2 regions of the Pedococcus sp. NPDC057267 genome follow, and region 2 is predicted to be linked to the other one. Evidence: predicted binding sites of a transcription regulator. Region 2 holds the regulator's gene; the other holds the start of a gene.

Region 1 (14,609 bases), on a different contig from region 2:
CGCGTACGTCCTCACCCTCCAGGACTGAGGTCGGACGCCCACCTCTTTGCAGACCAGCGGGTCGAATCCGTGCACCTCGCACCAGGTGAACCACTCCCTGAGCTGGTAGGCGTACAGAGCGTGGGTGTGCCCGGCATAACGGGCTAGGAAGGAGACCGCGGCGAGCTGGGCGGTCGACATCGAAGCGGGCTGGAACGGAAGCAGGACCGTCGTATCGGACATGGCGTCACCTCTTGCGGCGACAGCACTCAGGCCCAGACCCCGGCGCCGCCCTCGCGGCCAGGCCCCCGGACGCCCCGACAGTAGACCCGAGGATTGGCTGCGGCGTTCAGCACCACTCGACCCGGGAATCCGGCAAAGCACGCGTCCGCGGTTCTTGGAGAACGTACGGTTTCCGGCGTGGATGGGGGACTGGACGAGAAGGTCATGCGGCTGCGGTACGCCGGCACCTGTCGGGTTTGTGGTGCGGGGATCGCAGCGAAGACTCAGGCCGTCTACGAGCGGCAGACCAAGACGGTTCGTTGCCTGGACCATGACATGACCACGCCATGTCCATCGAACCCCGCTCCCGCTCTGGACGCGGGGCCAGTCACTCTCGCAGCCGGGAAGGACGCAGGACCCGTCGCCCTCGACGCGGTCGAGCCTGGCACCGCCGGAGCATCAGCGCGGCGCGAGTTCGAGCGCCGCAAGGCACAGCGTGAGCAACGCATCCGAACCCAGCATCCACGCATCGGCGGCTTCCTCCTGGCTATCTCCGAGGAGCGACAGTCCACCACTGCCTGGGACACCGGCGCCCTCGGTGAAGAACGCCTCGGCAAAGGCCTGGACCGATTGGCCTGCAACACCATCAAGCTGCTGCACGACCGACGGATTCCGAGGTCCAAGGCGAACATCGACCACATCGCCGTAGCGGCCAACGGCGTCTACGTCATCGACGCCAAGAAGTACCGGGGCCGACCTCACCCCAAGGTCGAAGGTGGCATCCTGCGCCCCCGCGTCGAACGGTTGCTCGTCGGATCACGCGACTGCACCAAGCTAGTAGACGGCGTGCTGAAACAGGTCGATGTGGTCCGAACAGCGCTCGCCGAGGACGTCCCAATCCGCGGCGTGCTCTGTTTCGTCGAAGCGGACTGGCCATTGATCGGAGGCAGCTTCACCACGCGCGACGTGCATGCCCTTTGGCCCAAGAAGCTGTATCCCCAACTCCAGGCGGAAGGGCCACTATCCGCTGAAGCCATCGCCGACATCCACCGACGCCTGGCCAACGCCCTGCCTACCGCCTGAGGTATGCCTGGTCGCGGCGGAAGGACTCACCCACGAGGCCGAGGCGAGGCCCAGCAAGCGGGCGCCTTCCGGCTGGGGGCGTGCGTCCGGTTGCTGAAGACGACCCACGACAGTCCTCCGGATTCCGGACTGGCGTTCAGCTTGCGGAAGGGTCTGAGCAGTCCCCGTTCACGCCTGGGTGCGAGTCGATCCCATCGGCGTCGGCAACGCCCGATCAGGCACAGGGCTGCTGAGGTTGGCTGTTGCCCATTCATCGATCCGCCGGTTGGGGCCGCGAACGAAACGGAGTGCGGCCTGGCGGTAGGACTCGTACTCACGAAGGGTCAGCGGGAGGGGGGACCTCTTGAAGTCGTCGAAGGGCAGATACCAACGAATCTCATCGCTGTTCGTTTCGAGCAGATCTTCGAGCAGAAAGAAGGCGACGTAGTGGTGGAAGTCGCCGAACAGGGCGAAGAAGTCTTGGTATCTGCCCAACGTCTCCGCTAGGGGGCTGTCCCCTCCCGCGTAGTGGCGCCGGATGCACTCCAGGGTGAGGTCGATCCGGTCGCAGATCTTGGCGTTCATACCGCGGGCGCCGTTAATCGTTGGCTTACGGTCCCGAACGTCTCCCGGGAACAAGATGTACCCGCCGATGGTCGAGCCCTGGTCGTGGAGTTGGGCCGCGTGCCCCGGTGGGACCTGTGCCATGAGTGCACCAACGCGGTTCCCGTACGCGCCGCGATACGAGTGGACGATCGAGTCGCTGGACAGGAAGAACTCGCCCAGCGCCGATGCATGATGCAGGTATGAGTGCCGCGTCGTCGCGTCGAGGGTGAACTCGCTCCCGTCCGGCAGGGGCTTGCTCCACAGAAGTTGGTGGTAACGGCGCAGCGTGGGACTGGTTTGATCGGGGTCACCGCCCCTTGCGTCTAGCTCGAAATTGAAGGTGATGTCGATCGCGTGGTGGGCTCCGTCCCTGGTCATGCAGCAGACGGTAGACGTCTCCCGGGATTGAGGTCGCGCGAAGCGGAAGGCGCGTGATGTGGCTGAGGGGCGATCCGTAGTACACGGGAAGGGCGGCTTCGGCGCCAAATCGCGGCGGTATGACGCACCATCGCTCTCATTGGCGGATGAGTGCGTCTTGCCGCCCGAACGTGGGGGCCGCAGCACTTCTCGGCGCAGCGCTCGATCGGATCGCGACGGGCACCGCGGCCTATGCCGGGAGGTCTGCGGCGGCCCGCTCAGCTCCCTCGGTGAAGAAGGCCGCCACGTCATCGAGCTCAGCCATCGCCCGGGCCGCACCGAATGAGTGGTTCCAGAAGTTTCCTTGCCGACGGGTCCACGGGCCGACGTATGCGTAGGGCTCCGGGATGACCGTGTCGCCGGGTGAGACCCCGTAGTTGACCTCCTCCCACGAGATGGCGATGTCGAAGTGCTCCGGCCAGAGCACCGGCTCCTCCGAGGCGGCGAACGCGCGCAGGGCCGCGTCGCCCCGGGCGAACGCGTCGAGGAGCAGGGCAACGTGGTCATCGTCGGTCACCATGGCATCACCGGCCACCACGTCGACAGTGTCGGAGTAGACGTCACTCAGCGACCGCGGCGCTACCCCGATAGCCGCCGCGGCCGCGGCATACGTGCCCGTCAAGGGGTGCCGACCACTCGGGCCGCGCAGCTCGGAGCCGACCAGCCGCAGGTCAGGCTCGGCCACGGTCGCAATGCCGCCCGGGACGACGCGCAGCCTGATGTCCCCGCAGGCGTCGTACTGCGGGCCGGCGAGCAAGAGCTCTGCCACCGCGTGCAGGCTCGTGCGCGTCTGGGTGAGGTCCACGGTTCCTCCGTTCGTCTCCGGCGCCCTGTAGCGCCGAGCGCTATGCGAGTTCCCTCACGATGACATGCTGGAGTGGCTCAGAATGTTGGTGGGCACGGCCCGGCCTAGTGAGCGGCCGTAGCGCCCAGTCCGAAGGCCCTGGCCGAATCGCTCGCGGCGGTGTGCCGTGGGTTTGGCACTAACGTCAGGCGACCTCGATGGCGCGTCCGGCGGTGACGCGGAGCAGCTCCTCGTAGGTGGTGCGGAAGACGGTGTGGCTGTGGCCGGCCGCGGCCCAGACGTGCCGGTACCGGCTCAGCGAGACGTCGACGTACGTCGGGACGGGCTGGAGGTGGCCCACCGGGGCGACCCCGCCGATCGCGAAGCCGGTGCTCTCCCGGACGAAGTCGGCGTCGGCACGCTCGAGGTGCTCGACGTCGTCGACGAGGTCGGCGACCTTCACCAGGTCGACACGGTGCGCCCCCGACGTGAGCACGAGGACGGGGGAGGTCCTGCCCGAGGCGCACGTCGCCCGGAACACCAGCGAGTTGGCGATCTCGGCCGGGGTGATCCCGAGGGCGCTCGCGGCCGCGGCCGCGGTGCGGACGGCGTCCGGGAGGGTGACGACCTCGGGGACCACGTGGTGCACCGCGAGCGCCGCCAGCACGCGCTGCACGCCGGGGTGGCCGCTCAGGTCCGGGGCCGCGCCGGTGGCCCGGCTGGCGGTCGGGCTGGGCGCCGGGGACAGGGGCGCGTCGGGCGGCATGCTCGAAGAGTAGGGCCGGGGGGAGCGGGCCACCAGCCTTGCCGACGCCTGTCTCACCGCGGGGCCGGGACGGGCTCCGGCGTTCCCCTTGACGGCTTGTCCGAGGCCAGGTGTACCGTTCTGGATATCGAACAGATGTTCGAATGCCGGGTCCGGACGACCGGCGACCCGCGGTTCCTCGGCCCCGTGCCGAGCCGCCCGTCGCCACCGGGCCACGGCCGGCCCTGGCCCCGTGGCCGGCGCCTCGACCCCGCCGGTCGGGGCCAGGGCCCCACCTCATCCCATCCTGCCCTCAGCGAAGGAGCCATGCCGTGGTGCGCCGGTACGAAGAGCCGATCGAGGTCCGCGAGAGCACCGACGGGGGTGGCACCACGGTGGCCACGCACCCGGACGCGTTCGTGTGGCGCGGCCGGCTCTACGTCGTGCGCACCGTCCTGGACTCCTGGCAGGAGCGCCGGCCGTGGTGGCGCGACGCCCGGGAGGGCGCCGACGTGCTCACCGACGCCCGCGAGCGCCGGGTGTGGCGGGTCGAGGCGAGCGCGGGTCGCTCCGCCGGGACCGGCGTCTACGACCTCGGTGACGACCCGGCCGGCCCCGGCTGGCGCCTGCTGCGGGTTGCGGACTGAGGACGGCTGCCGATGACTCCCACACCGACCCCGGTCCCGAGCGCGGCGGCGAGCGCCCTCGACCTGCTCGACCGCTCCCGGCACTCGCTGCTCGAGGCCTGCCACACCCGCGACATCGTCCAGCGCCACCGCCAGGCCCAGCTCGCAGCCCTGCGCGCCGCCGCCGTGGTCGCCGCCCGCACCCGTCCCGGGGGCCCGGCCGGTCCGCGCAGCCTCTGGGAGCTGGTGCCGTCGGTCGCGCCCGAGCTCGCCGAGTGGGCCGGCTTCTTCGAGCTGGTCGCGGCCCGGCCCGGCCCGCACACCGCCCGCGAGGCCGACGACCTGCTGCGCCAGTCCGAGACGTTCCTCGAGCTCGTGTGCCGCACCCTCGGCCTGCCGGTCACCGCCGTCGACCGCGACGTGCTCGTGCCCACCGTCGCGGCGTCCGCAGTGTCCGCGGCGCCCGGTGCTTCCGCGGCGCCGGTCCGGGGCGGGGGGTCGCCGTGACCGACTTCGTCCACCTCCACGTCGCCTCGGGGTTCTCGATGCGCTACGGCACCGCCACGCCCGAGGCGATCGTCGAGCGGGCCGCCCAGCACCGCCAGCCGGTGCTCGCGCTCACCGACCGCGACGGGCTCTACGGCGCGGTCCGGTTCGTCCGGGCGGCCACCGCCGCCGGCATCTCCCCGGTGCTCGGGGTCGACCTCGCGGTCGGTCCCGACCCGGACCGTCCCGGCGCGCGCGCCGGCGGTCCCGACGACCCGGCCCGGGGTGGACCCCGACCCGTCGACCGGACCCTCGCCGACCGCGTCCTCGCCGACGCCGCCGGCGGTGGCGGGCACGCGGCATACCTGCCGCCGGCGGCCCGGCCACGCACCCCGGTGCGCGGCGGCGCCGTCGTCGACCCGCGCCACCCGCGCGTCACCGTGCTCGCCCGCGGGCGGGGGAGCGGGCTGCCCGGGGGCGTGGGGTATGCCGCGCTGTGCCGGCTCGTCACCGACACCCACCTGCGCGGCGAGCGGGGGAGGCCGGTGACCTCGCTCGACACCGTCGCCGCGCGGTGCGCCGCCCCGGACGGCCACCCGAGCCCGCTCGTCGTCCTGCTCGGCCCGGACTCCGACGTGGGCCGGGCGGTCCTCGCCGGGCGGCCCGACCGGGCCCGGGCGCTGCTCGCCCGGTGGCAGCACCGGCTGCCGCCCGGCGCGCTCGTGGTCGAAGTGGTCTGTCACGGCGGCCCGTCCGGCACCCCGGCCTCGCGCGTCCACGCCGCGCGGATGCTCGGGCTCGCCGACGAGGCGGGGCTGCCCGCGGTCCTCACCGCGGCGGTCCGCCACGTCGACCCGGCCGAGTCCGCGGTCGTCGACGTCCTCGACGCGGCCCGCCGGCTCGTCGCCCTCGACACCCGCCACCTCGACCGGGTCACCGACGCCGCCCACCTCGCGAGCACCGACACCATGCGCGAGGTGGCGCTCGCGGTCACCGGCGGCGACCGGACCCGGGCCGACGCGCTGCTCGAGCGCACCCTCGCCCTGGGGCTGGCGTGCGCCCAGAGCGCCCGGCACGACCTGGGCATCGGGTCGGTCCACCTGCCCGAGCCGGAGGTCCTGGGCATCGAGGCGGGGGAGAGCCCGCAGGTCCGGCTCGAGCAGCGCTGCCGCGACAAGCTCGCCTGGCGGTACCCCGGGCTGGGCGAGCGCGAGCTGTCCGCCGTCGAGACCCGGCTCGTCGACGAGCTCAAGGTCATCGCCGAGCTCGGGTACGCCTCGTACTTCCTCACCGTCGCCGAGGTGGTCGACCTCATCCGAGACATGGGGGTCCGGGTCGCGGCGCGCGGGTCGGGGGCGGGGTCGCTGGTCAACTACCTGCTCGGGATCAGCGGGGTCGACCCGATCCGCTACGGCCTCATCATGGAGCGGTTCTGCAGCCCGCTGCGCGCCGAGCTGCCCGACATCGACATCGACGTCGAGTCGGCCCGGCGCACCGAGGTCTACGAGAAGGTCCTCGAGCGGTTCGGCGGCGACCGGGTGACCTGCGTGTCGATGATGGACACCTACAAGGTCCGGCACGCGATCCGCGACGTCGGCGCGGCGCTCGGCATGGCCCCGGTGGAGGTCGACGAGATCGCCAAGGCGTTCCCGCACATCCGCGCCCGCGACGTCCGCAACGCCATCGCCGAGCTGCCCGAGCTGCGTTCCCGCGGGCTCGACAGCCCCCGCCTGCGCGCGCTGTTCGACCTCGTCGAGCGGCTCGACGGGCTGCCGCGCCACATCGCACTGCACCCGTGCGGCGTCGTGCTGTCCGACGGCAGCCTGCTCGACCGCACGCCGGTCGAGGCGAGCTGGCTGGGGTTCCCGATGAGCCAGTACGACAAGGACGACGTCGAGACGATGGGGCTGCTCAAGCTCGACGTGCTCGGCATCCGGATGCAGTCCGCGATGGCGCACGCCGTGGCCGAGGTGGAGCGGGTCGACGGCGTCACGGTCGACCTCGACGACCAGTCGCAGGTGCCGCTCGACGACGAGGCGACCTTCCGGCTGATCCGCACCAGCCACACCCTCGGCTGCTTCCAGATCGAGAGCCCGGGGCAGCGCGAGCTCATCGGCAAGTTCGGGCCGCAGCGGTTCGAGGACCTCGTCATCGACATCTCGCTGTTCCGCCCCGGACCGGTGAAGTCCGACATGATCACGCCGTTCCTCGAGGCCCGGCACGGCTGGAAGGCCGCCTCGTACCTGCACCCCACCCTCATCGCGGCGCTGGAGGAGACCGAGGGCGTCGTGGTCTTCCACGAGCAGGTGCTCATGATCGTCGCCGAGACGACCGGCGTCTCACTGGCGCAGGCCGACGAGGTCCGGCGCGCGCTCGGCACCCCCGGCGGCCAGGTCGAGATCGAGGCGTGGTGGCGTCCCGCGGCGCTGGCCCGTGGGTACACCCGCGAGGACACCGACCGCATCTGGGAGGTGCTCAAGGCGTTCGCGTCGTTCGGCTTCTGCAAGGCCCACGCCGCCGCGTTCGCCCTGCCGACCTACCACTCGGCGTGGCTCAAGACCCACCACCCGGCGGCCTTCCTCGCGGGGGTGCTCACCCACGACCCGGGCATGTACCCCAAGCGGCTCATCCTCGACGACGCCCGCTCGCTCGGCATCACCGTGCTGGGCCTGGACGTCAACGCCTCCACCGGCACCTACCGGGTCGAGCGGGTCGAGCGGCTCGACCCCCTCGGCGGGCGCCCGGTGCTCCCCGGCGGCCCCGGTGACAGGACCGCGGCCGACGTGTTCACCGGTGACCTGCCCGACGCCAGCGACTACGGCATCCGCCTCTCGCTCGCCGACGTCCGCGGGATCAGCGACGCCGAGGTGGCGCGCATCGTCGCCGGCCAGCCGTATGCCGGGCTGTCCGACTTCTGGCACCGCGCACGGGTGTCGCGGCCGGTCGCCGAGCGGCTCGTCCTCGCGGGTGCGTTCGACCGGCTCTACGGCATCGGTGCGGTCTCCGGCGGGGTGCCGGGCCTGACGTCCGGCCCGACGACGGCGGGCCTGGGGCGGCGCGGCCGCACCACCCGGCGCGACCTGCTGCTCCACCTCGCCGAGCTCGACCGCTGGACCCGTGCCGTCGGCCGCTCGAGCCGCCGGGTCGCACCCCGCGGCCGGTCGCGCGGTGAGGCGTCGACGCTGCCCGACGTGCTCGCAGGGGACCAGGTGCGGGGCCGTGCCGCGGCGCAGTCGCAGGCGGCCGCACCGGTGACCGCGGCCGACCTCCAGCCCACCCAGCTCGTCCTCGACCTCGGCGACCGCCCCGAGCTCACCACCGGCACCGGGCTGCCCGAGCTGAGCGGACCCGAGCGGGTCCGGGCCGAGCTCGACATCCTCGGCCTCGACGCGAGCGCGCACGTCGTCGAGTTCTACGCGCCGATGCTCGACGCGCTCGGCGTCACCCGCAGCCGCGACCTGCTCTCCGCCCGCAGCCGGTCGACGGTCTGGGCCTGCGGGGTCAAGGTCGCCACCCAGACCCCACCGATCCGCTCGGGCCGGCGCGTCGTCTTCCTCACCCTCGACGACTCGACCGGGCCGGTCGACGCGACGTTCTTCGAGGACGTCCAGGGCCCTTACGCCGCAACGGTCTTCCACTCGTGGATGCTGCTCGTGCGCGGCGTGGTGCGACGCACCGGTCCGCGGGGCATCTCGCTGCGGGCGACCGGCGCGTGGGAGCTCCCGCCGCTGTGGGAGGCATGGCAGCGTGGCGGGGTGGAGGCGGTGTATGCCGCGATGGAGGAGTCCGAGCGCGCGGCCGCCGAGCAGGCGCAGGCGGAGGAGGCCGCCCACCAGGAGGCGTTGCGGGGCGGGCGGCGGGTGCTCGTCCACGCCTCGGGGTTCCGGCAGTCTCCTTACGCCGACACCAAGCCGCCGGGCGAGGACGTCCGGGGCTCGCACCGGCTCGCGCGCGGTACCGCGGTCCCCGGCGGCCCGGGTGCCGACCGGCTCGACCCGCCGCGCAAGCTGTGGCACTCCAGCCCGGGCAGCTCCGGCCACTGACGCCGGCGCACGACGGCGGGAGAGGTCAGGCCCTGCGCCAGCGGGCGCGGGGGTCGGTCGCCGTCGTGCTGCACCGCATGAGCGTCCCCGCGCTCGTGCGACCGAGGGCGCCCTCGGGGGAGCAGAAGGCACCCGCGTGCACCCCCTGCACCACCGCCGAGGTGGACGTGCCCGACGGCGTGGTGGCGGACGAGCTGGTGCTGGTCGACGAGGTCGGACTCGGTGCCGGGGACGAGCCGGCCGTGGCGACCGGCCAGCCCCCGAGGGGGACGGGTGCCGCTGTGGGCACCGGGGTCGCGGGGCAGGTGCCGAGGACGCGCGCCAGCGCGTCACGCTCGGCTGCGGTGACGGTGACGGCATACCTCGCCTTCACGGCGACCTGCCGCGCGGCGTACGCGCACCGGTACCCCTTGGCCGGCGGCAGCCAGGTCGCGGCGTCCCCGGCGCCCTTGGCGTCGTTGACCGGGCCGCTCACGGCGAGCAGGTTGAGGGGGTCGTTGGCGAAGGCGGTCCGGGTGCCGACGTCCCAGCGCACAGCTCCCTTGACCCAGGCGTCGGCGAGGGGGACGACGTGGTCGATCTGCACCGCCGCCGACGTGCCGGAGCCGCGGGTGAACGCGATCGTGCGCCCGGTGTACGGGTCGAGCAGCGTCCCGGACAGGACGACGCAGCCGTGCGTGCCGGCCTCGAGCCGGATCCCGCGCAGGTCGCGCCGCAGCACGTCGTTGCGCTGGTCGCACCCGTTGCGGTCGGTGTCGGTCCACGCGGCGCCGAACTGGTCCCGCGAGTACCCGGTCATCGGCCCGCGTCCCTTGACGACCAGCGTGCCCAGCAGCGCCAGCGCCGTCCCGGAGCGTGCCGGCGGTCCGGCGCTGCTCGGCGAGCTGGTGGACGGGGCCATGGCCGGCGCCGGCGCGAGGCTCGTGGCGCTCGCCGCGTTGCCCGCAACCCCGCCGGACCCGGTCGCCGTCGAGCTGCCCGTCGACCCCGCCGGGACCGAGGGAGCCGTCGAGGTCGCCGCCGGCCCGCAGCCGGCGACGAGCGCGGCAACCGCGGCCGCCACGGCGAGGGCGCCCCGGACGCGGAGGGCGGCAGGGCCCGGACGGCGGCCCGGACGGCGGGGGCCCGGACGGGTGCGGCGGTTCGGAGTCGGCTCGCCGGCCGGGAGGCCGGAGTCGCTGGGGTGGCGGGGGAGCGGTGGCACGGTGTGGCGGGTCCTCGGGGGATCGGACGGCGGGAGCGCGTGCACGCTAACCGCGCGGACGCGCCCGGAGTGGGAGGTTCCGGACGACACGGACCGGACGGACGATGCCCGGCAACGGACGTTCGTCGAGGAGGGCCGCCGGCCCGGACGTGCCGACCGCCGTCAGCCCCGCCGACTAGGCTGGCCGTCGAGGCAGACCCGTGGCGCCCCAGGCCGCCGCACTGCCCCGTCCCGATGTCTGTGGAGGAGGACCGCGTGGCCGACGAGCAGTGGCGCACCCGCCGTGGTGGCGTCGAGACCTCGCTGCGCACCTCGGCGGTCTGGGCCGCGGTCCACGACGTCGTCGAGCGCCGCGCCGCGGAGGTCGGCCGGCCCCTGCGGGTGCTCGACCTCGGCGGCGGCACCGGCGGCCTCGCGGTCCCCATCGCCGAGCTGGGCCACGACGTCACGGTGGTGGACCCGAGCCCGGACGCCCTGGCGTCCCTCTCGCGCCGCAGCGGCGAGCGCGGGGTCGCGGCGCGGGTGCACGCGGTCCAGGGCGACGCCGACAGCCTCACCGCCGTCGTGGGCTCCGACCCGGTCGACCTCGTCTGCTGCCACGGCACCCTCGAGGTCGTCGACGACCCGCAGGCCACCCTCGCCGCCCTCGCTGCCGTCCTCGCGCCCGGCGGCTCGCTCAGCCTCGTCGCCGCCCAGCGGCTCGCCGTCGTGCTCGCGCGCGCCCTCGCGGGGCAGTTCGCCCAGGCCGAGCAGGCCCTCACCAGCGCGGACGGGCGCTGGGGAAGCCAGGACCCCCTGCCCCGGCGCTTCGATGCCGATGCGCTGCGGGCCATGGTCGAGCAGGCAGGGCTGGTCGTCGACGCGGTGCACGGCGTGCGCACGTTCAGCGACCTCGTCCCCTCGGCGCTGGTCGACACCGACGCCGACCGGGTGGCGCTGCTGCGCCTCGAGCAGGCCGTCACCGACTCCCCGCAGTTCGCCTTCCTCGGACAGCTCGGCTCAGCCGTGCACGTCCTCGCCCACCGCTAGCGGTCTGTCCGTGCCAGCGCATCCGCCGGCGCCCGCGTCGCACCCCGCAGCCCCCGCCCCCGCCGGCGGGCCGGTCACCGCAGGGGGGACGGTCACCGCCGGAAGGCCGGTCAGCGCAGGGGCCCGCCCGTGAGCCGGCGGCAGTACGCCCTGCCGCAGCGCGGGGCTGCCGGGCCGCCGGACGACACCGGCTGCACGGTCCTGCACGTCGACATGGACGCCTTCTACGCCTCGGCGTCCCTGCTGAGCCGGCCCGAGCTCGTCGGCACCCCGGTCATCATCGGCGGCGGCAACCGCGGCGTGGTGCTATCGGCGACCTACGAGGCCCGCCGGTTCGGGGTGGCCTCGGCCATGCCGATGTCGCGCGCCCGGCGCCTGTGTCCGCAGGCGACCGTCATCGCCCCCGACCACGCCCTCTACTCCCGGATCTCGGCGGCGGTCATGGCGACCTTCGACACCATCACCCCGGTCGTCGAGCCGCTGTCTCTCGACGAGGCGTTCCTCGACGTGTCCGGGTCGGTGCGACGGCTGGGCAACCCCGCCCGGATCGGCCAGCTCATCCGCGACACCGTCCACGACGAGCAGGGCATCACCTGCTCGGTCGGGGTCGCCCCGACCAAGTTCGTCGCGAAGCTGGCCTCGGGGCTGGCCAAGCCCGACGGCATGGTCGTCGTGCCCCGGGACGAGGTCGTCGGGTTCGTCCAGCAGCTGCCCGTCGGCGCCCTCTGGGGCGTGGGGGACAAGACGGAGGAGGCACTGGTCCGGCTCGGCCTGCACACCGTCGCCGACATCGCCCACACGCCGCTGGAGACCCTCCGCCGCGCCCTGGGCGACGGCCTCGGCCCGCACCTGCACGACCTGTCGTGGGGCCGCGACCCGCGCCACGTGGAGCCGGTCCGGCGGGAGAAGTCCATCGGCTCGGACGAGACGTTCGAGCACGACGTCGACGACCCGGCATACATCCACCGCGAGCTGCTCAAGCTCAGCGACCGCACCGCGGCGCGCGTGCGCTCCGCCGGGATGATGGGGCGGACGGTGAGCATCAAGGTGCGCTTCGCCGACTTCACGACCATCACCCGCAGCCGCACCCTGCGCGACCCCACCGACGTCAGCCGTGACATCTACGCGACCGCCCGCTCCCTCTTCGACGGGCTCGGGCTGCAGCGCGCCCGGATCCGCCTCGTCGGGGTGCGGATGGAGGGCCTCGTCGACACCGAGGGCGCCCCGATCCAGGGCCTGCTCGACGAGCCGGACGCGGGCTGGCGCGAGGCCGATCGGGCGGTCGACCGGGCCAGCGCGCGGTTCGGCGCCGGCAGCGTCCGTCCCGCCAGCCTCATCCGTGACGGAGGTCACCGATCAGGTAGTGCATCCCCCCGTGGGGACTTATCCTGAAGACGTCAGCACAGCAGCCCTGACCGGCGCCGATTCGCCCTCGGTGAACCATCCGGTGGGGCTGTGCGTTGGCGGTGGTGAACACCGAACGTAGGAGGTCACGGTGCCCCTGTCAGAGCACGAGCAGCAGCTTCTCGAGCAGATGGAGCAAGCGCTGTACGCCGAGGACCCCAAGTTCGCCTCGCAGATGCAGGGCGCCGGGGCCCGCGCCGCCCAGCGGCGCCGGATCGCGGTCGGTGTCGTCGGTGTCGTCATCGGTCTCGGGGTCGTGCTCGTCGGGGTCAACACCCAGCTCTGGGTCCTCGGCGCCGTCGGCTTCGCGGTGATGGTCGCCTCGGCCGCCTTCGCCCTCACGCCGCAGCGCCGTCGCGCCCGCCTCGGCAGCGTGCAGTCCGACGGCACCATCCGCCGCGCCACCCCCGCGCCGCGCACCCGGTCGCCGCGCGGCGGGTCGTTCATGGAGCGGATGGAGCAGCGCTGGGACCGCCGGCGCGACGACTACTGACGCCCACCCGACCCGAAACCTCCAGCTACGCCACGTACGTGGCGCGCCCGGAGGTCTGCGCACAGACCAGCGTGTGCCTGCGCACGGAGCGGATCAGCGCGCAGTAACACGCGCGTGTGTGCACAGACGAGCGGGGTCAGGCGCGGGCGAGCAGCACCCCCACGACCCAGGTCACGGCGATCGCCACCGCCGCGAGCAGCTCGATCCCCATCGACAGGAACACCGCGCGCAGCGCCGCCTTCGTCGACACCCAGGCCAGGGCCCGGTCCCGCGAGTGGCTCAGCTCGACGAGGTAGATCCCGAGCACGAATCCGACGAACGCGCCCACGACCGGGATGACGAAGAACCCCACCACAGCGACGAGCACGGCCAGCACGAGGGTCGAGCTGCGCACGCCGGCGGCCCTCATCCGCCGGCCGGGCACGGCGTACTGCAGCCCCACCCCGGCCCCCCACAGCACCGCGCACACCCCGAAGACCGTCCAGCCCAGCTCGGACCGGGCGTCGAGCGCCCAGAGGAACACCGCGGCCAGGCACAGGAACAGCCCGGGAAGCACGGGAATGACGATCCCCACCATCCCGATCAGGATCAGGAGGGCGGGGACCCAGGTGGAGGCTTCCATCCCGGAAGCCTAGAGGCGGCTACCGCTCGTCGTCCGGCGCGATGGCGGGGGTCTCGTTGAGGCGGTCCGTCTCGTCGACGATGTCGGCGTACTCGCGCAGCTTGGGCAGGTGCTCGCGTCCGTGGTGGGCGCAGAACAGCAGCTCACCGCCAGCGTGAAGGCGAGCGCGCACGTAGGCCTGGGCTCCGCAGCGGTCGCAGCGGTCGGCCGCACTCAGAGTGGGTGCCAGTGCAGTGGTCACGTCAGCCTTCCTCCATAAGTCGTGTCTCCGATGAGACGTCCTACTCCGGTCCGGGGTTCGACCTCCGCGGAGGCCGTCCCGGTCCGGCGCCGGTAGCAACAGTCAAGCATGCGCTGTTCTTCCCGGCCCGCATTGGGTCGTGATGCACGTCATGCATGTCACATCAGTGGATTCGGTGCTCGGGCGTCCGGTGGATGGGAGGAACCGGCCCGGGTGGGGCGCGAGGGGCTCGCGGGGGCTACGCCCGATGTCGTATGCCGCGTGCCTGCGCGGCCTCGTCGGTGCGCCGGGATAGCGTGGTGCCCCACCCGGGCACCCGCACGACGGGGCACCTCCCACCGGGGCCGACCCAGCACAGGAGCAGCACAGACCGTGGCCACCGCCACCACCGAGACCACCGCCAAGAAGGCCGCGACGACCAAGTCGTCGAGCGACTACAGCGCCCACCACCTGCAGGTCCTCGAGGGCCTCGAGGCCGTCCGCAAGCGGCCGGGCATGTACATCGGCTCGACCGACGGCCGCGGCCTCATGCACTGCCTCTGGGAGATCATCGACAACGCCGTCGACGAGGCCTTGGCCGGCTACGGCGAGCGGATCGAGGTCGTGCTGCACCGCGACGGGTCGGTCGAGGTGCGCGACAACGCCC
Region 2 (14,609 bases):
GCGAGCTGGTGCTGCCAGAACCCCATCAGGCGTCGGCCTCCTTCGTGTCGGTGGTCCGCAGCTGGTTGCTGGTCTCGACCGTGATCCCCGCCCGCGACTGGTACTCCTCGACCAGCCGCAGCAGCGCCTCGCCACGCGGGCGGCGGCCTGGGACGATGTCGCACGAACCGACCTTCGACTCCTGGATCTGGACGTTGGGGTCCAGGGCGATGCCGAGCAGGTCGTTCGCGGCGTCACCGGAGACGACGGCGTCGCCGCCGACACCCCAGTGGTACGGCAGGCCCACCTGGTGGATGGTGTGGCCGCCCACCTGCAGCGGCGTGATGCGCTCGGTGACCAGCACCCGCGCCTCGATCGCCGACCGGGCCGACACGATCGTCGCCCAGCCGCCGTTGACGAGGCCGCGCTCGGCCGCGAGCTCCGGGGAGACCTCGCAGAAGAACTCGGGCTGGAGCTCGGACAGGTACGGCAGCCAGCGGCTCATGCCACCCGCGGTGTGGTGCTCGGTCAGCCGGTACGTCGTGAAGACGAACGGGAAGACGTCGGACCCGGGCTGGGTCCCGGACGGGCTGAACAGGTTGTCCTTGCGCGGGAACACCTTGCGGGCGGGGTTGCTCTGCTGCCCGTAGAGCGGGTTCTGGACCGGGGACTCCTGCGGCTCGTAGTGCGTCGGGAGCGGTCCGTCGAGCATGCCCTTGGGCGCGAACAGCCAGCCCTTGCCGTCGGCCATCATGACGAACGGGTCGTCACCGGCGAGGCCGTCGGGCCCGCCGGTGCCCGGCTCCGGCCGGTACGACGGGGCCTTGGTCTTGACGAAGTCCGGCGTGTCGATGCCGGTCCAGGTCTGCTTCTCCTCGTCCCACCAGACGTACTTCTTGCGCTCGCTCCACGGCCTGCCCTCGGGGTCGGCCGAGGCGCGGTTGTAGAGGATGCGGCGGTTGTCGGGCCACGCCCAGCCCCACTCCTGTGCCGTCGGGCCCTGTTCGCGACCGGGCTTGCGGTTGGCGGAGCGGTTGACGCCGCCGGCATAGACGCCGGAGTAGATCCAGCACCCGGAGCTCGTCGAGCCGTCGGCCTTGAGGTCGGTGTACATGCCCGCGAGCTCACCGGCCTTGTCACCGGACAGGTGGCGGCCGTTGATCTCCTGCAGGACGGCCTCGCTGCTGATCTCGCCGTCCTCGTCGAGCGGGTAGTCCCACGTGAGGTCGAGCAGGGGGCGGTCGCGCGGGTCGTCGGAGTCGGCGAGCCGCGCGCGGATGCGCTGCCCGAGCTCGTAGAAGAACTCCAGCTCGCTCTGGCACTCACCCGGCGGGTTGACCGCCTTGTGCCGCCACTGCAGCAGCCGCTGGGTCTGGGTGAACGTGCCGGCCTTCTCGACGTGCGACGCCGGGGGCAGGAAGAAGACCTCGGTGCCGATCTTCTCGGTCTCGAGCTCGCCGGTGGCGATCTCGGGGGCGTCCTTCCAGAACGTCGCCGACTCGATCATCTGCAGGTCGCGGACGACCAGCCACTTCAGCTGGGCCAGCGCCAGGCGCTGCATCCGGCCGTGCGCCGAGCCGACGGCGGGGTTCTGGCCGAGCAGGAAGTACCCCTCGACCTCGCCGTCCCGCATGGCCATGGTCGTCTGGTAGGTGCCGTGCGCCCCGCTGAGCCTCGGCAGGTAGTCGTAGGCCCAGTTGTTCTCCTTGGTCGCCGCGTCGCCCCACCACGCCTTGAGCAGGCTCACGGCATACGCGTCGGCGTTGGCCCAGAAGCCCTTCTGCTCCTTGTTCGCGATGGCGGTGACGTAGTCGTCCCACGTGTCGTGGTTGCCCACCATCGGCATGGCGAGGTAGCCCGGGAGGAGGTTGTAGAGCGTCGGGATGTCGGTCGAGCCCTGGATGCTCGCGTGCCCGCGCAGCGCCATGATGCCGCCGCCCGGGCGGCCCATGTTGCCCAGCAGCAGCTGGACGATGGCGGCCGTGCGGATGAACTGGGCGCCGAGCGAGTGGTGGGTCCAGCCGACGGCGTAGACGAAGGCCGAGGTCCGCTCGCGGCCGCTGTTCTCGGTCAGCGCCTTGGCGACGTAGTGGAAGTCGTCGACGCTGATGCCGCAGACCTCCGCCACCATCTTGGGGGTGTACCGGGCGTAGTGGCGCTTGAGGATCTGGAACACCGTGTGCGGGTCCTGCAGCGTCTCGTCCCGCTTGACCCGGGCGTGCTCCAGGGCTGGGCCACCGGATCCGTGCTCGTCACCGGCGGACCGCTTCGAGGCGCTGTGGCCGTGCTCGTGGGTCGCGGCGGGGCCCCCGATGGTGCCCGGCGAGGCGTCGTCACCCTCGCCCTCGGTGGCGTAGGCCCAGGTGGAGGAGTCGTAGGCGCCCAGCTTGTCGTCGTACCCGGAGAACAGGCCGTCGAGGTCCTCGGTGTCCTGGAAGTCCTCGGTCACGATGGTCGCCGCGTTCGTGTAGGCGACGACGTACTCCTTGAAGTACAGGTCGTTCGTGAGGATGTGGTTGATCAGGGCACCGAGGAACACCACGTCGCTGCCGGCGCGGATCGGGACGTACTTGTCCGCCGTCGCCGAGGTGCGCGTGAACCGCGGGTCGATGTGGATGACCTTGGCACCGCGCAGCCGTGCCTCGGTGACCCACTGGTACCCCACGGGGTGGCACTCGGCCATGTTGGAGCCCTGGATGACGATGCAGTCGGCGTTCGCCAGGTCCTGCACGTACTGCGTCGCGCCACCGCGCCCGAACGAGGACCCCAGACTGGGGACCGTGGCGGAGTGTCAAATACGGGCCTGGTTCTCGATCTGTATGGCGCCGGCGGCGGTGAAGAGCTTCTTGATGAGGTAGTTCTCCTCGTTGTCGAGGGTGGCTCCCCCGAGCGAGGCGATGCCCATGGTGCGGCGCAGTGGCCGACCGTGCTCGTCGGCGTCCTGCCACGTGCGGCGGCGGGTCTCGACGAACCGGTCGGCGATCATGTCGATCGCGGTGTCGCGGTCCATCCGCTCCCACTCGGTGCCGTGGGGGCGCCGGTAGAGCACGTGGGTCTGGCGGGCGGGGCTGTTGACGAGCTGCTCGCTGGCCGAGCCCTTGGGGCACAGGCGCCCGCGCGAGATCGGGGAGTCCGGGTCGCCCTCGATCTGCACGACCTTCTCGTCCTTGACGAACACCTTCTGGCCGCAGCCGACGGCGCAGTACGGGCACACGGACTGCACGACCCGGTCCGCCGTCGTGGTGCGCGGGGTCATCGACCGGGTGCGCGGCGACGTCACAGCCGGGCCCCGGCCGAGCAGGTCACCACTGCGGACCTGTCGGAGCACAGGCCAGTCCAGGAAAGTCTTCCTCGAGCTCATGTTCAGCCTCCTTGCGGCGACCCTAACCCCGAGTCCCTCACCGCGCACTCCCGACGAACCGGGCGCAGCGGGGGGACCTGCACGACCGGGCAGGCCGGGGCGTCGACGCAGGTCAGGAGGCGGGCAGGGCGCTCGCTCGCGCGCCTCAGCGGACGGCGGGGATGAGCAGAATCTGGCCGGCGTGGACCTGGTCCGAGGCGAGGTCGTTGGCGACCTGGATGCGAGCGACCGCGTCGGCGATCGGCAGACCCGGCAGCTGGGTCGCGGCGACCTCCGAGAGCGTCTGGCCCGAGCGCACGGTCGTCGAGTGGTCGATGGTCGTCGCCGATGCACCGCCCGAGAAGGCGGCCACCGCGATGGCGACCAGCGCCACGAGGACGGTCAGGGTGATGGCGAGCCGGCCGGCCCGGGTGAGGCGCAGGGGCGCGGGGGCGGGGACGCGGACCTCGTCGCCGCACGGCACCGAGACCAGGTGCGGGCGTGCGGGGCGGCGCGGCTCGTGCACCGGCGCGGCGGTGACGTCCCAGGCGACTGCTGCACTCATCGGGTCCTCCATCGTCATGGCCCTCGAACAGGTGTCCGAAGACCGTAGGTTGCCAGTTCTAGCACGCATGTTCGAATGCTTCAAGACACGCGTCGAACACATGTTTGGAAACTGTGTTCGAACGCCATACGCTGTGTCCACGTCGAGGAGCACACCAGAGCGCACTGACAACGCTCCGTCCCGGAGCGGCCGGAGGCGGCACCGAGGCGGCGGACCACCTGGCGTCGGGAGCCGGGCAGACGGCACCTGACCTGCAGAAACGAGGAGCGGCATGAGCGGCGACAACGTCAAGGAACTCCCCGACCGCGACCGTGGCGACGGCCTCACCGTGCGCCAGCGCAAGGTCCTGGAGGTCATCCGCAACTCGGTCGACCGGCGGGGCTACCCCCCGAGCCTGCGCGAGATCGGCGAGGCCGTCGGCCTGACCTCACCGAGCTCGGTCGCGCACCAGCTGTCCACGCTCGAGCGCAAGGGCTACCTGCGCCGAGACCCCAACCGCCCCCGCGCCATCGAGGTCGTCTCCCCCGACGCCGGCGCCGACGGCCGCGGCTACCGCGGTGGCGCCGCCCCGCAGGACGAGGTCGCCGAGTTCGACGAGACCGGCCTGGGCGACGCCCGGCCCGAGGCGTCCTACGTCCCGGTGCTGGGCCGGATCGCCGCCGGCGTGCCGATCACCGCGGAGGAGTCGGTAGAGGAGGTCTTCCCCCTGCCGAAGCAGATCGTCGGCGAGGGCTCGCTCTTCCTGCTCAAGGTCGTCGGCGACTCGATGGTCGACGCAGCGATCTGCGACGGCGACTGGGTCGTCGTCCGCCAGCAGCCCACGGCCGACAACGGCGACATCGTCGCCGCGATGCTGGACAACGAGGCGACCGTCAAGACGTTCAAGCGGCGCGACGGCAAGGTGTGGCTGCTCCCCCACAACCCCGCGTTCGAGCCGATCGACGGCGACCACGCGACGATCCTCGGCAAGGTCACCGCGGTCCTGCGCCGCGTCTGACGCCCCGGAGCTGCGCGGTCAGCTCTCGTCGCCGAGCGCGTCGAGGTAGTGGGTGAGGCGGGCGGTGAACTTCTCGCCGCCGTCGCCGTCCGCCCACAGCTCCCACAGCTCGTTGTCCTCCGAGCGCAACGCCCGGTGAAGCGCCTGGGTGGCCAGCTCCTCGAGGCGTTCGTCGACGTCGAGCGGGTCCTCGTCGACCCAGCGGGGGACGTTGCGCTCCCCCACCACGGACTCGGGGTCGTCACAGGCCGACACGATGACGGCCGCAGCGATGGCCTCGGACATCACCGGCGCCTCGATGTAGTCGCGGGAGCGGACGACCCGGCCCAGTGCCGACTCCACCCGCTCCCTGCGGCCCTCGGGGTCGGAGTCCTCGAGGTCGTCGAGGAAGTCCAGTGCGTCGTCGTTCTCGAACGGTCCCGCACCCGTCGCACCCATGGGTTTCGCCTCCCAGGTCTCGCACCAACCTCTAGGGCACGAGAGTGCCAAGCCCGAGCCGTCCGCGCCAGCCCTGACGCGGGTCAGGCGAGGCGTTGGTACCAGGCGGTGTCGACCCACCGGCCGAACTTGTTGCCCACCTCGCGCAGGACCCCCACCCGCTCGAAGCCGAAGGCCACGTGCAGCGCCTCGCTGGCCTCGTTCGGCTGGGCGATGACCGCGAGCTGGGTGTGCACGGACGGCTCGGCGTCCAGCCGGCCGAGCAGCGCGGCATACAGGCTCCGGGCGACCCCTCGTCCGCGGGCGGCGGCGTCGACGTACACCGACACCTCCTTGGTGCCGGCGTAGGCGGGGCGCGGGCGGAAGGGCCCGGAGAAGGCGTAGCCGACGACAGCGTCGTCGAGGCACGCGACCAGGACCACGTCGCCCGGTCCCGTGGCCGCCAGCTTCTCGCCGAGCTTTGCCGCCCCGCGCTCCTGCGTGTCGAACGTCGCCACCGACGTGCGCACCTGCTCGTCGTAGATCGCGGCCATGGCCGGCAGGTCCGGCGGCGTGGCGTCGCGGACCGTGACGGGTCCGGGCGCGGTGGCGAGGTCGGTCATATCGGCGATGCTAGGGGGATGAGTGAGGAACACGGCCACGAGCACCCCCAGGGCACCACCTCCACCGACTCCGGCGGCGAGCGCCGACGGATGTGGGACGAGCGGTATGCCGCGTCGGCCCACGTCTGGAGCGCCGAGCCGAACGCCGAGGTGGAACGCATCTTCGGGGACTGGGAGCCGGGGCGGGCGCTCGACCTCGGTGCGGGCGAGGGGCGGCACGCGGTATGGCTGGCGGCGAAGCGGTGGCGGGTGACCGCCGTGGACTTCTCGGCCGTCGGCCTGGCCAAGGGCGAGAAGGAGGCCGCCGCCCGCGGCCTGCGGGTGGACTGGGTGGTGGCGGACGTGCGGTCGTGGCAGCCGCCGGCGCACACGGCATACGACCTCGTGCTCGTGGCCTACCTGCACCTGCCGGAGGACGTGCTCACCCGCGCCACGGCCTGGCTGGCACCCGGCGGCGCGATCGTCGTCGTAGGACACGCGCTGCGCAACCTCACCGAAGGCGTCGGCGGCCCGCAGGACCCCGCGCTGCTGCAGACCGTCGAGGGGCTCCGGGAGGTCGCGTCCGAGCTGGAGGTCGAGCGCTGCGAGGAGATCGTGCGCCACACCGACGCGGGCGACGCGATCGACGTCGTCCTGGTGGCGCGGCGCCCGAGGTCCTGAGCGCCGTCGGGCGACGAGTCGGGTCAGGCGCCGAGCCGCGCGAGGAGACGGGTGAGGGTCGGCCCGAGCGGGGCGTCGAGCTGGATGGTCGCCTCGCCGTCGCCGCGGGTCGGTCCGCGGGTGATGATCGCGACCGGGATCCCCAGCGCGTGGGCGCGCCGGACGAACCGGTAGCCGCTCATCACCTTCAGGCTCGAGCCGAGCACGAGCAGCGCGCTGGCCGACTCGGTCAGCCGGAAACACTTCTCCACCAACGGTTTCGGCACCGACTCACCGAAGAACACGACGTCCGGCTTGAGCGTGTCACGCCCGCAGACCAGGCAGAGCGGGACCACGAACGCCTCGACGTCGAGGGCATTGAGGGCGATGTCGCCATCGGGTCGGATCTCGTCCGAGGTGACGGTGAACGACGGGTTGGCCTCGCGCATCCGCGCGTCGAGGTCCCAGCGGCTGGAGCGGTCGCCGCAGGTGAGGCAGACGACCCTGGCCAGCGAGCCGTGCAGCTCGACGACGTCGGTGGCGCCGGCGTGCTGGTGCAGCCCGTCGACGTTCTGGGTGATGACCGGGCCAATGCGGCCGCTCGCCTGCAGCCGGGCGACGGCGTCGTGGCCGGCGTTCGGGCGGGCGAGGTTGAACCGCTGCCACCCGACGTAGCTGCGCGCCCAGTACTTCTTGCGGGCCTCGCTCGAGGCGGTGAACTCCGAGTACTGCATGGGGGTGACGCGCCGCTGGCCGTCGGGGCCGCGGTAGTCGGGGATGCCGGACTCCGTCGAGATCCCGGCCCCGGTCAGGGCGACGACACCGCCCCGGTCGAGCAGGGCCGCGACGTGGTCGAGGTCGTCCTCGGTCGTCGTCGTGGTGGCGGGCTGGGTCACCGGACAAGCGTACGTGGCCGCCGCCGGACCGCTCGGGGTGGCGGGGTGGCAAGGTGGCGGGGTGGGACCACCGTGCAGGGTCGGTCAGAACCGGCCGAGCAGGCGCCGCTTTGCCGAGTCGGCGAGCGCCCGGTCGGCTACGGCCGGGTCGGCCACCTCGTCGTGCGGCGGTCGTGGGGGGACGTCGCGCGTGACCAGGTGCGGTGCGTGGGCGCGCACCTGCGCGTCGGCGATGAGGTAGCCGTGTCGTTCCAGGACGTGCTGCTCCTGCTCGGAGAAGGAGTCGAGGTCGGTGCGGACGGCGTTGATGAGCTCGGTGGTGCTGCGTGGGTAGCAACCGTCGACCACCATGTCCAGCGCCCACGAGGTGCCGAGGATCGCCCGCCGTGCGTATGCCGCGTGCAGCCACCGGGAGCGCACCGACTGGCCGCCGTTCGTGGCGATGCTCAGGATCCGCAGCATGCGCCCGGCCACGGTGTGCTCCGTGCGGGCCCGGAAGACGCCGCCGCCGTCGCTGACGAGCACGGTGGCGTGGCGCTTCCACACGGGCTCGAGGCCGAGGTTGTCGTAGACGCCGCCGTCGGTGAGCCGGATGCGGTGGCGGATCGCCTGCCGGGCGTCCTCGGACTCGAGCCCCTTGTGGCCGCCGACAAGGCCGAGGGCGTCGCCGTCGAGGACCATCGGTGCGAAGAACGGCGGGAACGCGCACGACGCGGCGACGATGTCGGCGATGCGGACGCCGGCGGGCGGCGCGGCGTACCCGAGGCGGTAGTCACCCACGCGCCCGTGCGGCTGGTGGGCCGTGGGGTCCTCGAACACCCAGTTGACGCCGTAGCCGATCTCGGTGGCGCCGGTGATGACGGCCGGTCCGGCGGCTGCGTTGTCCCGCAACGGGGTCGACCACCACTCGACGGCCTCGGCCAGCTGCTCGGCGAGGGCGCGGACCGCGGCGTCCGACGTCAGCCACCGCCAGGCCAGGAGCCGGCCCAGCAGTGCGGGAGTGCGGATGTTGCGGGACGCGAGGCGGGCGAGGGGTGCCGCGACGTACTCCTCGAAGCCCTGCACCTCTCCCCCGCCGACCGGGAAGGTCAGGCGGGGGTCTGCCACGAGGTTGGCGACGATCGAGCCGCCGGAGACGCCGCTGACCGTCGTCAGCTGGGCCAGCACGCCGAGCTCGTTGAGGCGGCGCAGGGCGCCGAGGTGGAAGAGGGCGGCGCGGTAGCCGCCGCCGGACAGGCACAGGGCCGTGCCGTGTCGGCCTCGTCCGCCCGGCGCGGCTGCGTCGCCGAGGTCCTCGACGTCGGTGTCCGCGTCGACGTCGTCGAGGGCTCGGGTGGTGGCGCTCTGCTCTGGCTTCATCGTGCGGTCGATACAAGCAGAGGGTGCGGACACCCGCGCGTCGCGAGCGGGGCCGCCGTGCGCGGCGTCAGTGCGTGACCAGGCGCGCGTGCGCCTCGCGGACCTGCAGCGTGGTGACCGGCTCGTCCTGCAGGTCGGCGACGGAGTCGATGTCCTGCCAGGGGCCGCCGTTCGCGCGGTACTGCGCGGTGAGCTGGGCGTCGACGCTGACCCGGGCTGCTGCTGTCGGCCTGGTGTAGGTGTGCCGGATCGCGCCGTCGGGGTAGACGCCGCCGGGGTCGGTCGTCGGTCCGCTGCTGGTGCCGTCACCGTAGTGGAAGTCGTACGACCGCGCGGCGATCCTGAACTCGACGGACCAGGACAGCAGCTGCACGGGCTCGCTCACCTCGCCCGGCTGCAGTCCCGCGTCGCCCGGCCACTCGGCGCGGAAGTAGGTGGGCAGGTTGACGAGGGTCTTGTTGCCCGCGGGCTCGATGCCGACGCTCGGCTTGGAGAAGGGCAGCTGCCGGAACGCGTTCTGGATCTGCGCCAGGGTCGGGATGGCCGGTGGTGCCGGGACCCCGGGCGGTGCGTCGTCGAGGCCGCACATCTCGCGGACGAGCGTCCAGGAGCCGTTCGGGTCGGACTTCGGACGGCTCTCGAGCCGGTACAGGATCTCGCCGGACTTCGGGTCCGAGGCTGGCAGGCGGTACCTGCACGCCGTCTGGGCGTACGAGCAGTTGGTGGCATCACCACCGACCGTGTCCGAGATCCGAACCGGCGTGCATGCGGGGACCAAGCGGTAACTATTTGAACTGCCCTTCATGGAGGCTGGCTGCGAGCCGTTTTGTGATGCGGCCGAGCCCCCCGGCGACTCTTGACTCGCTTCGACGGTCGCCCCGTTCGCGCTCAGCGTGGTCTTGAGTTTTCCCTTGGGATGGTCGACCTTAACTCCGGCCAAGCGCCCCGTCGTCGCCATTGCCTGTTCAGCAGCGGCAACACCCAGAGCGAGCGTCGCCAAAATGGCAGCAATGCCTGCCATTAGCTTCATGGCCTTCATACGACTGCCACCGCTTGCTCGGCGACCCATGACTGGCCGCGCCACTGCAGCGTGATGCGAAGCGTCGTTTTGTCCGCGGGAAAGGACTCCACGACTACGCCACCACGATCCACAGTCTTTGATGGAGCTTCATCGATGAGGAGATCGATCGTCATAGCGTCCGCCGTGGCACCTGGACGTACGTACATATCCTTCAGCGACAGAGCCGTACGCTGCTGGCGTTGCCCTTTCGCCGCGAGTTGGCGACTCATGTCGACATACGCCTTGCATCCCTTGCATGCATCTCCCGATACAGCCTCCAAGGCGGTGGGGTCAGCACTGACTTGTGAGTCATCAAGGACCGAAACGAAGTACTTGGCAAAGGCTCGGGCGCCGGCTTCGGTGTGCTGGGTCGCCTCGGGAGGCAACGCGACTGTCTTGGTCGGGCTCGGGCTCTGGGTCGTGGTGGACGACGTCGTCGAGCTGCGTGAGCTGCTCGTCGACGACGTCGTGGACGGTGGGCTGTCACCCCCACCGGTGCACGCCGCGAGCGCCAACGAGCTCGCGACGACTGCAGTGAACGCCCCTCTGCGGACCTGCATGGAACCTCCCCCTTCGCCGGCAGCCGCCTGCGGGAGCGGCCCGTCTGCGACAGCGATTCTACGGATTTGCCCGATTCCGTCGACCGCACCGTCCACAGGCCCCGGCGCATTACCCCGGGTACCGTCCATCACCTCGTCGAAAGATCATCAACGTTTCGATAACACTGCGTTATGCTGGTTTCATGATCGACGCCGCCGGCCTTCGGGTGATGAAGGCGATCGCCGACGAGGGGAGCTTCACCGGAGCCGCCCTCGCCCTCGGCTACTCCCAGCCAGCCATCTCGCAGATGGTGCGCCGTCTCGAGCAGCGCACCGGGACCGTCCTGGTCGAGCGCGTCGGCCGCAACGTGCGGCTCACCGAGGCCGGCCAGGTGCTGGCGCGGCACGCGGTGTCCGTCCTCGCCGCGCTCGACGCCGCCGAGGAGGAGGTCGCCGCCATCGCCGGGCTGCGGGCCGGTCGGGTCCGCCTCATGGCCTTCCCCTCCAGCTCTGCGACCCTCGTCCCCCGGGCGCTCGCCCTGGTCAAGCAGCGCTTCCCCGACGTGCAGGTCACCTTCACCGAGGCCGAGCCGCCCGAGTCCCTCGCCGCGCTCAAGGCGGGCGAGTGCGACCTGGCCGTCGCCTTCGCCTACGAGGGCACCGACGTGGGCCGCGGCGAGGAGGACATGGAGCTGTTCGTGCAGCACAAGCTGCTCGACGACGAGGTCCGCCTCGCCCTCCCGCGCGACCACCCGTTGGCCAGCGAGCCCGTGGCCGACCTCACCAAGCTCGCCGACGAGAACTGGATCGCGGGCTGCCCACGCTGCCGCGGCCACCTGCTGCAGATGTGCGCCACGGCCGGGTTCTCCCCCAACGTCGGGTTCGAGACCGAGGACTACGTCGCGGTGCTGGGCCTCGTCGCCGAAGGCCTGGGCGTCGCGCTCATCCCCGACCTCATCCTGCGCACCGCCCACCACCGGGACGTCGTCACCCTGCCCATCCACCCGGCCTCGCGCCGGACGGTCAGCGTCGTGACCACCCCCGACCTCCAGCGCGTGCCCGCCGTCCACGCCACGATCGAGGCCCTGGTCGAGGCCGCCAAGGCCAAGCCCCGCGTCCTCGCCAGCACCTGACGCGTCCGCGAGCGCCCGGGGTCAGCGGCGTCGCCACGTCACCCCCACCGAGCCGCGGTCGTCGACGACCGCCACGTCGCCACGCTGGTCGGTGCGCAGCACGGCATACCCGTCGCGCGCGAGGACCTGCAGCGCCTTCGGCGACGGGTGCCCGTAGTCGTTGTCCTTCCCGACGCTGATCACGGCGACGGGAGCCGCGACCGCCCCCAGGAGGTCTGGGTCGAGGTTGGCGGACCCGTGGTGCGCCACCTTCACCACGTCGAAGCTGCCAGCCCGCGCGGCCATGGCGGGGTCGCGCCGCAGCTGCAGGAGGATCGCGTGCGCGGCCTCGCGCTCCACGTCACCGAGGAGCAGCAGGTCGACCGGGCCGGCGCGGACGGCGAGGACGACGGAGGCGTTGTTCGGCACCGAGCCGCTGTCGAGCCGTCGTGCTGGCCACCACACGTCGGCCTCCACCCCGGGCCAGCTGAGGTGGTCGCCGGCGACGATGTCCGTGACCGGTATGCGGCGGGCCTGGGTCCATCGCTCGACCTCGCGCCACTGGTACGGCGGGTCGTGGACGGGGGTGGCCAGCACGCCGCGGACGGTACGCCCGCGCAGCACGCCGGGGAGGCCGTCGGCGTGGTCGGCGTGGAAGTGGGTGAGGACGACCGAGTCGACGACCCCCACGCGCAGCCTGCGCAGGCAGGCGTCGATGAGGGCGGGGTCCGGGCCGGCGTCCACGACCACCGCGTGCCCGGGCGAGGTCGCGAGCACGAGCCCGTCGCCCTGGCCCACGTCGCACGCGACGAACCGCCATCCAGGCGGAGGCCAGGCGGCGGCCGACGTGGGGGCGGCGCCGGCGACGACGAGGACGACGACCGAGAGGAACGCCACGGGGTGCCACCGGGCGAGGTGGGCCCAGCGTCGGGCGCTGAGGACCACCCCGACCGTGACGACGGCGAGCAGGACCGCGCCCGGGGCGCCGTCGGGCCACGGCAGTGTGCCGCCGGGCACGGTCGCGCAGGTGCGGGCCACCCAGCAGATCCCGAGAGCCGGCAGCGCCCCGATCCAGCACAGCAGCGTCGCGCCGAGCGGCCACACCGGCGCGACGACGGCGGCCCCGACACCCGCCACCGTGGCCGGTGCCACGAACGGCGCGGCAAGGAGGTTGGCGAGGACCCCGACCACCGAGACGGAGCCCTGCAACAGGACCACGACGGGCGCGCACATCGCCTGGGCGGCCACGGGGATGGCGAGGGCGGGTCCCAGCGACCGGGCACGGGACGGCAGGCGCCGCCCGATCGCGTCGCCCCAGGAGCGCGTGAAGAGCAGCAGCCCGAGCGTCGCCAGGGTGGACAGCGCGAAGCCGTAGGAGCGACTCAGCCACGGGTCGACGACCAGCAGCACGACGACGGCGGCCGACAGCACCGGCACCCCGGCGGCCCGTCGCGACGCGCTGAGCCCGAGCAACCCGATCGCGCCCATCGTGGCCGCCCGCACGACGCTGGGTTCGGGACGTGCCAGCACGACGAACCCGGCGAGCACGACGAGCGCCCACGGCACGCGGGCGCGCCTCGGCAGGCCGAACAGCCGAGCCGCGCCCAGGGCGAAGGCCAGCACGATGGCGACGTTCGACCCCGAGACGGCGCTCAGGTGGGTCATCCCGGTGGCGAGCATGGCATCGGTCAGGTCCGGCGGGGTGCGGCTCGTGTCGCCGATGACGAGCGCGGGCAGCAGCCCACGAGCATCCGACGGCAGCGGATCGGAGGCCCGGCGCAGCCCTGACCGCAGGTGCTCGGCGGCGCGTGCCAGGACTCCGGGGTGTCCGACGACGGCAGGGCCGCCGGACGGCTTGAGGACGGCGACGACGTCGTCGCCGGGGTCGGCCGGTACCAGTCGGCCGCGCACGGCCAGCCGCTGGTGCCACTGGACGTCCCGCCACCGCTCGTCCGCCACGAGCAGCACGGGTGCGGCGACCCGGCTCACCGAGCCGCGCGCGGTCACCTGGGTGACGGTGAGCCGCGCGTAGACGCTGGCCCCGGCAAGGCCCCGCGTCTGCCGCAACCGCGGGTCCGTGGACACCGTGGCCACCACCTCGACCGTGGCATGGTCACGGGCGAGGGCCTCGAGCGGGCCGGAGGACCGCTCGGCGGCGTGACCGGCGACGGACACGCCGGTGAGCGCGCACGCGGCGGTGCACAGGGTCACCAGTCCACCGGCGGCCCACCGGCGCCGGCCGAGGGCCACGAGGCACACGAGCAGGAGCGCCCCCGACACCGCCGCGAGCAGCCCGGGTCGCACGCCGAGCACCGAGGCGGTGAACGCCCACGCCACGAGCGACGGGACGAGCAGCCGCAGGTCCACGCCTGCGGACGCGGCAGGCTCGCCTGCCGACGAAGCGGCGCTCACACCGTCACCTTCGGCTTGAGCTCGGCGAAGATCTTCTCGCCGATCCCGCTGACCTCGTTCAGCTCGTCGACGGTGGTGAAGCGGCCGTGCTCGGTCCGCCAGTCCACGATGCGCTGGGCCAGGACGGGACCGACACCGGGCAGGTCCTCGAGCTGGGCGGCCGTGGCCTGGTTGAGGTCGACGACACCCGTGGAGCCGCCCGGAGCGCCGGCGCCACCGCCCCCGGCCGAGGACCCGGTGCCGCCGCCCGAAGCGGCTCCCGGGGCGCCGGGACCGGCGGGCGCCACGATGGCCTCCCCCGGCTTGGGCACCCTGACCTGCTCGCCGTCGACGAGCACGCGTGCCAGGTTGATGGCCGCGAGGTCGGCGCCCTTGAGCGCTCCACCGGCGCGCGCGATGGCGTCACCGACGCGCGAGCCGGGGAGAAGACGGACGACGCCCGGGTGAGCGACCTGGCCGACCACGTGCACGGTGACCTCCGTCCCCGTCGTCGGTGGGCCGCCACCCCCGGCGCTCGTCGTCGATGTCGCGAACGTCGAGGACCCACGCGTCAGCACGCCTGTCTGGGCGGGGGCCGGTGCGATGGGACGCGGCTCGCCGCCGGCGCGCGCCAGGGCCACGCGGGCACCGAAGACGAGGCCGGCCACGAGCACCACGAGGACGAGACCTGC

The links. Region 2 encodes LexA, which represses DNA repair genes until DNA is damaged. Its sites were predicted from a motif close to TCGAACANNTGTTCGA; they were not measured.
Region 1: ACFUC1_RS03485 (YbaK/EbsC family protein) is a predicted target of LexA. The motif match lies at 3,964-3,979, and genes of this name have one in related genera.

Annotation. Positions count from the first base shown of each region.
Region 1 is NZ_JBHUYG010000008.1:8,160-22,768, reverse strand. It holds gene ACFUC1_RS03505 (endonuclease/exonuclease/phosphatase family protein) at 1-28, shown strand, start outside; gene ACFUC1_RS03500 (nuclease-related domain-containing protein) at 400-1,284, shown strand; gene ACFUC1_RS03495 (DUF6994 family protein) at 1,453-2,247, opposite strand; gene ACFUC1_RS03490 (hypothetical protein) at 2,477-3,091, opposite strand; gene ACFUC1_RS03485 (YbaK/EbsC family protein) at 3,276-3,836, opposite strand; gene ACFUC1_RS03480 (DUF6504 family protein) at 4,148-4,462, shown strand; gene ACFUC1_RS03475 (SAV_6107 family HEPN domain-containing protein) at 4,475-4,948, shown strand; gene ACFUC1_RS03470 (DNA polymerase III subunit alpha) at 4,945-8,970, shown strand; gene ACFUC1_RS03465 (HNH endonuclease family protein) at 8,996-10,174, opposite strand; gene ACFUC1_RS03460 (methyltransferase domain-containing protein) at 10,430-11,203, shown strand; gene dinB (DNA polymerase IV) at 11,333-12,595, shown strand; gene ACFUC1_RS03450 (DUF3040 domain-containing protein) at 12,699-13,100, shown strand; gene ACFUC1_RS03445 (DUF456 domain-containing protein) at 13,237-13,722, opposite strand; gene ACFUC1_RS03440 (hypothetical protein) at 13,742-13,963, opposite strand; gene ACFUC1_RS03435 (type IIA DNA topoisomerase subunit B) at 14,336-14,609, shown strand, end outside.
Region 2 is NZ_JBHUYG010000025.1:3,636-18,244, forward strand. It holds gene ACFUC1_RS07660 (4Fe-4S dicluster domain-containing protein) at 1-26, opposite strand, end outside; gene fdh (formate dehydrogenase) at 26-3,340, opposite strand; gene ACFUC1_RS07670 (LysM peptidoglycan-binding domain-containing protein) at 3,486-3,884, opposite strand; gene lexA (transcriptional repressor LexA) at 4,156-4,881, shown strand; gene ACFUC1_RS07680 (DUF4259 domain-containing protein) at 4,900-5,319, opposite strand; gene ACFUC1_RS07685 (GNAT family N-acetyltransferase) at 5,403-5,921, opposite strand; gene ACFUC1_RS07690 (class I SAM-dependent methyltransferase) at 5,940-6,581, shown strand; gene ACFUC1_RS07695 (NAD-dependent protein deacetylase) at 6,605-7,456, opposite strand; gene ACFUC1_RS07700 (patatin-like phospholipase family protein) at 7,541-8,815, opposite strand; gene ACFUC1_RS07705 (hypothetical protein) at 8,883-9,593, opposite strand; gene ACFUC1_RS07710 (DUF6318 family protein) at 9,851-10,435, opposite strand; gene ACFUC1_RS07715 (LysR family transcriptional regulator) at 10,618-11,547, shown strand; gene ACFUC1_RS07720 (ComEC/Rec2 family competence protein) at 11,569-13,938, opposite strand; gene ACFUC1_RS07725 (helix-hairpin-helix domain-containing protein) at 13,935-14,609, opposite strand, start outside.